Linked DNA regions of Marinagarivorans cellulosilyticus. The protein of the gene in region 2 interacts with the protein of the main gene of each other region in a pairwise test. Links are inferred from orthologs where the notes say so. Each region holds a gene or a part of one and is shown on either strand. Other genes may lie near its edges. The genes, in order: MARGE09_RS14575 and lepA.

What was found.
Region 1: the proteins of lepA (region 2) and MARGE09_RS14575 interact in binary tests that used the Escherichia coli proteins (3 or more experiments, as listed by UniProt). The link is inferred for Marinagarivorans cellulosilyticus from one-to-one orthologs.

The regions. Positions count from the first base shown.
Region 1 is NZ_AP023086.1:3,612,342-3,615,491, reverse strand. The notes cover bases 8-2,831. They hold MARGE09_RS14575 (zinc transporter ZntB), read right to left. Parts: upstream 1,994-2,831; coding sequence 1,022-1,993; downstream 8-1,021. Other genes in these bases: MARGE09_RS14570 (sensor histidine kinase), read right to left, coding at 2,048-2,831; acs (acetate--CoA ligase), read right to left, coding at 8-878. In the rest of the region: more of acs, read right to left, coding at 1-7; more of MARGE09_RS14570, read right to left, coding at 2,832-3,150. UniProt on the Escherichia coli protein: Zinc transporter. Acts as a Zn(2+):proton symporter, which likely mediates zinc ion uptake. Purified ZntB reconstituted in liposomes also binds and transports Cd(2+), Ni(2+) and Co(2+).
Region 2 is NZ_AP023086.1:1,184,410-1,187,603, reverse strand. The notes cover bases 229-3,096. They hold lepA (translation elongation factor 4), read right to left. Parts: upstream 2,629-3,096; coding sequence 829-2,628; downstream 229-828. Other genes in these bases: MARGE09_RS04715 (SoxR reducing system RseC family protein), read right to left, coding at 2,748-3,096; lepB (signal peptidase I), read right to left, coding at 229-816. In the rest of the region: more of lepB, read right to left, coding at 19-228; more of MARGE09_RS04715, read right to left, coding at 3,097-3,194. UniProt on the Escherichia coli protein: Required for accurate and efficient protein synthesis under certain stress conditions. May act as a fidelity factor of the translation reaction, by catalyzing a one-codon backward translocation of tRNAs on improperly translocated ribosomes.

The DNA.
Region 1 (3,150 bases), 2.4 Mb from region 2 along the record:
CCAGGCTCATAATCGAAAACATATTTAAATGTCATGGCTGCTTGCAATAAATAGCCACCGGTTGTGTGAAGCACGCCTTTAGGTTTTCCGGTAGAACCGCTGGTGTATAAAATAAAAAGAGGGTCTTCTGCCGCCATGGCTTCAGGTGGGCAATCGGCGCTCTCGCAAGCTGTAGCCTCGTGATAGCACACATCACGAGGCTGCTTTGGAAGATCGGCCCCAGTATGCTTTAATACCAGAACATTCTGTACGCAGTCACAATCTGCCACGGCCTTATCAACATTGGCCTTTAAAGGTACAAGCCTGCCACCACGAACGCCTTCGTCCGCTGTAATAACTAGGCTGCACTCACTATCTAAAATCCTATCTTTTAGCGCTTCCGGCGAAAAACCACCAAAAACTACAGAATGTACCGCTCCAATTCTTGCACAAGCCAACATCGCATAGGCGGCCTCGCAAATCATAGGCATGTATATACAAACGCGATCACCTTTTCGAACACCCAAGGTTTTAAGTGCATTTGCCAATTTGCAAACCTGAAGGTGTAACTCTCGGTAGCTTACCTCAAAACTTTTACCTGGCTCGTCTCGCTCCATAATAAAAGCCGTGGCATCGGCTTTTTCAGTTAGGTGCCGGTCAATGCAGTTGTAAGCAACATTCAGCTCGCCATCAGCAAACCATTGCGCATGCCCTTTTTCAAAGTCGAACTCACGCACCTGAGTAAAGGGCGTTGACCAACTCAAAAAATTTGTCGCTTGCTCCGCCCAAAACACCTCTGGCTGCTCTATCGACTGGCGGTAAAGCAACTGGTACTGTTCAGCATTGATGTGTGAATCTTTTTCGAATGTACTAGGAACAGGGTAAGGAGTGGATGTCATTGAGGCTCCGAATCAAAGGCATAATTATTAGTAGTAGCAAATGCATAGTCTGCGGTTAATTGACTATCACACGCGTTAAATAAACGTGCGGGCCAGCACTATAACGCGTTCAAGTTTGGCTGTTAAGCGGTTAAAAACCGAAACTAAAGCCAACCCTTGCGTTTAAATATAATGACCTGGGTTGTTACCGTACAAACAAGTACCACCGACATAGCAATAGCACCATAAGGGTAGTCCGTCAGCGGCAAACCGCCAATTTGAAGATCAAAAATGCTTAGAATAAAGCTTAAGGGAAGAAAAAGCGCAGCCACCATCGATAAGATATACATACGGGTATTTAGTTGGTCGGCAACGCGGCTTGCCAACTCTTCTTGAACCACTGCTGCGCGATCTTTTATTGCATCGAGAGATTCCACATAACGCACTAATTGATCGGCGATATTTCGCTGTTGCATTCGTTGGCGCTCACTGAGCCACGACAATGGCTCGATATAGAGCCTAGCCAATGCCTCGCGCTGAGGGGCCAAATATCGCCGCAACAAAATGCATTTACGCCTCAATTCCATAACGTGCACTCGACGCTGCTTTTTGGCATCATCGAGAATGACTTCTTCCAAGGCATCCATTTTATCTTCAAGCGTTTCAATGGCATCGAGCAACTGCACGGTTAATTGGCCCGTAAGCTCTGCCAGCATCACCGCGACTGATCCAGGGCCGACACCATTGTGCATAGAAGCCGCGAGTTCGCGTAACGCTTTTAACGAGCGCCGGCGGGTTGTGATAATACGGTGCTCATCCGCATAAACTCGCACTGCCACCATATCTTCAGGGTCGGCATTGGGGTTGAGATTAATTCCCCGCAATGCCATCACTACCGAATTATTTTCACGCCAAACGTGTGGCCTAGTTTCCTCACACAGCAGAGTTTGAATTGCAACATCGCTCAAGCCGCTTTTAAGGGCCAGCCAATCGCGGGCAGCGGCTTCACGGATATCAAAATGCAACCATAAAAAACCCTGCTCGGGCTTCCAATTTGGAACATCCGCCAGATCAATAGGGGTAGAACGTCCTTGATCATCAACCACATAACCACAAACCAAACCAGACTCTCTCACGGCAACTCCACTTAGTAACTAAAGCACCACTTTACAATGCAAGCAGGCAACGATCTAGTTCCCAAACGGCAGCATAAAGCTAAAAGTGGTACCTCTATCGACATGGCTTGTGACTGATATTTCACTCTGATGAAGGTCAATGATTTTTTTAGTGATAGCTAAACCAATGCCGCCATGAGCGCTATTACCACGCACACTGTTACCCGCTTTAAAGTGCGCATTAAATATATGGGGGATATCTTCTTGTGGAATGCCAATACCCGTATCTTCCACATCAATAGCCACAAAGTGTCCATTTTTCGAGAGCCTCACCGTCACACTGCCATCAACGGGGGTATGACGAAGTGCATTTTCTATAAGGTTGGTAAACACCCGCTCAAGCTTTTCAATATCACCTTTGACCAGAATCGAGGTATCTTTAGGCTCGACCGATAACACAATATGTTTTTGCTGTGCCTCTATTGTGAATTTTTGTAAAACATCTTGCGCCAGCTCCGCTACCGAAAAGGTTTCGCGGTTGACCTGTACATTGCCAGAATCCAAGTGCGCCAACTCAAACAGCTGCTCAATCAAATTGGCAATCTTTTGAGCGTTGCGGGTGGCTATATCGATGTATTGTTCACTTTTTTCAATAGGTATTGTTTTGTGGTTTAAGGTCCAAGTCTCTAGGTAGCCCAGCAGGGATGCCAATGGTGTTCTTAAGTCATGGGAAATATGCGTTAACAGCTCTTTACGCAAATCATCAATGGTAATCACTTGTTGATATTGCTCTTCTAAACGCTCCAACAACGCTTTAAAGCTACTGCCCAACACGTGAATTTCGTTGCGGCTGTTCTGATCCCACCCCTGCAGTGTCAAACTCGCGTTACGCCCACCCTCTTTTGTAAAACCTTCGTCCCGAGCTTGCTGAATTGATTTGGATAATTTGCGTAAGGGCCGTGTAATCAGTGATATCACCACTAAACTTGCCAGCAAGCCAAAACAAAGACTAGAAATTACCAACCAAAACCCAGAGCGCAACATCTTACTTTCCGACAAGGACTCGTAAAATGCATCAAAAATATCGCTCCCCAATATGACATATAAATAACCAATCACTTGATCATCTTTAACAATCGGTGCCGCAGAGAATATTTTTTTTTGCTCTAGCGAACGCG
Region 2 (3,194 bases):
ATTCATTTAAAAGCACAATTACTGAATTGCACCACTACGGCTGAAGCTAGGCAAACTGGCAAGTTCAGGCCAATGCATCCAAACAGCAAAGGCTTTACCGACTAAGTTTTTCTCCGGTACAGCCCCCCAAACACGGCTATCTCGACTATTATCTCGGTTATCCCCCATCATAAAATAATGACCTTCAGGAACAACCCAACTACCGTTAATGCTCAAGCTTGATGGTTGAGTGCATTTTTGCACATTGTGCACTTTTTCACCAAGCGTTTCCTTAACCACTTTGAGAACATCACCACGATAACTGCACAATTTTTCCTCTTTAGAGCCTGGTATATCGGCGAACTCTTCAGCCGTTAGCTCGTCGTACTGCTGCTTTTCACCATTGATGAAGAGTTCGTGATTCACATAGCGAATTTTATCGCCGGGTAATCCCACTAAGCGCTTAATGAAATAGCGATCCTCATTCGGCGGGAAAAAGACCACAACATCACCGCGCTTAGGCTCTGTTACATTAAAAAGCTTTGTCCTAAAAACAGGCATACGTACACCATAGGAAAACTTATTCACCGCAATATAATCGCCGACTTGCAATGTAGGGATCATCGAGCCAGAGGGAATTTGAAACGGTTCTACCAAGAAGGAGCGCAAAAAGAAAACCAAAAATAAAACAGGAAAAAAAGACTTTGAGTACTCTACAAGCGCAGGCTCCCGAGCTTCCTTTTCACGTTTACGCGCAAAGACAAAGATATCCAACAACCAGATCACACCCGTTACAGTAACGGCGACCATTAAAATGAGGGGTAAATCTATATCCATAATACGACCCTTTTAGCTATCGACTTTAAGCACAGCCAAGAACGCATCCTGAGGGATTTCCACACGCCCTACTTGCTTCATACGCTTTTTACCGGCTTTTTGTTTTTCTAATAGTTTTTTCTTACGCGTAATATCACCGCCATAACACTTAGCCGTAACGTTTTTGCGCAATGCCTTAACGGTTGTTCGCGCGACCACCTGGCCACCAATAGCGGCTTGTATCGCCACATCGAACATTTGGCGTGGAATCAGCTCTTTCATTTTGTCTGCCAACGCTCGGCCTTTTTGATGCGCTTTATCACGGTGCACAATTAATGCGAGGGCATCTACTTTTTCGCTATTAATTAACACGTCCAGTCTCACCAAGCTGGCGACCTGAAAGCGCTGAAAGCTATAATCCAACGAAGCATATCCTCGGCTGACAGACTTTAAGCGATCAAAGAAATCCAAAACTACTTCATTCATGGGCAGCTCGTAGACCACTTGAACCTGAGCCCCTAAATACTGAATATCTTTCTGCATACCGCGCTTTTCTATACACAGCGTTATAACAGCACCTAAATAGGTTTGTGGGACAAGGATGTTAGCCTGCACAATAGGCTCGCGCATCTCATTAATCGTACCCAAATCAGGCAGCTTTGATGGGTTGTCAACGTAAATCACATCACCGTTATTACACTCCACCTCAAACACAACCGTCGGTGCCGTTGTAATCAGATCGAGATCGTACTCCCGCTCTAGACGCTCTTGGATAATCTCCATATGGAGCATACCCAAAAAGCCACATCGAAAACCAAAACCCAAGGCATCTGAGCTTTCTGGCTCATAAAATAATGAGGCATCATTTAGCGTTAGCTTAGAAAGAGCATCACGGAAATTCTCATAATCGTCCGAGCTTACTGGGAATAAGCCCGCATAAACCTGCGGCTTAACCTTTTGAAATCCAGGCAACGCACTAACATCTGGGGATGATGCATGGGTGATGGTATCCCCAACTGGCGCGCCATGAATATCTTTAATGCCTGCAACAATAAAACCTACCTCGCCTGCATGCAGCACACCGGTTTCGTGTCGCTTCGGCGTAAAAACACCAACGCTATCAACCACTTGTGACTTACCGATGGTCTTGGAAACGATTTTATCTTTAACTTTAATGGTGCCCTGCTTAACCCGCACAAGCGAAACAACACCCAAGTAACTATCAAACCACGAGTCAATAATAAGCGCCTGCAACGGTGCATCGACATCACCTTGCGGTGGTGGCACAGAAGTGACCAAGACCTCTAATACATCTTCAATCCCCAAACCACTCTTGGCCGAACAGCGCACGGCATCAGTAGCATCAATTCCAATGATGCTTTCGATTTCGTCTGCTACGGCTTCTGGATTGGCCTGCGGAAGGTCCATTTTGTTTAACACGGGGATCACTTCGAGGTTTTGCTCGATTGCGGTATAGCAGTTTGCAACTGACTGCGCCTCTACACCTTGCGCGGCATCCACGACCAACAGCGCACCTTCACACGCAGCCAAAGAGCGCGAAACTTCATAAGAGAAATCAACGTGACCGGGAGTATCAATAAAGTTAAGTTGGTAGATATTGCCGTTTCGGGCTTTGTAGTGCAGCGTGACGCTTTGAGCCTTAATAGTAATGCCGCGTTCGCGCTCTATATCCATAGAGTCTAAAACCTGAACGTTCATCTCACGCTCAGTTAAGCCGCCACAATGCTGGATAAAACGGTCGGCAATGGTTGATTTACCGTGATCAATATGGGCAATGATCGAGAAATTACGAATATGACTTAAGTCGGTCACTGAGATTAAAACCTGCTTCGAAAAAACGGTGAACACCACCGAAATGGTGGTGAAAATTGCGCGCAGTCTATCTCATTTAAGAGGCTCATGCCATGAATACCATTAGCCTGAGTTGGGATTTAGGTAAGGTGCACAACAGCTTCATCAAGCGATAAGCTCGAACGCAAAACTAGCGGTTGCAGACGCTCGTCGTTTCGCCAGCGGTACAATATGCGATTAGCCACCCAGCCGCCAAAGAACAAGCCAACCAGCGCAGCTGTGGCAACAACCCCATCACCGGCGTTAGCACTAACAATAGGTGCCAATAACACACCGCTAATCAAGCCAAGCAACGGAATTAAATACATCACCAAAGCCACCTTAACAAACGCATTGCGATCAACCGCGAGATCGACATCTTGCCCCTCGCGAAAGGTCTGCGACGCTAATTCTGGTGATAGCAGCGCTCTAACTGCCACTTGGTTTGCCCCTAGCTTTGCAAGCATAGAGGTGCCGCAGCCCGATTTAGCTTTACAGCTACCACAAGCGCTAGCTTTGTCTGCGGCCACCCACAACGATAAACCGTC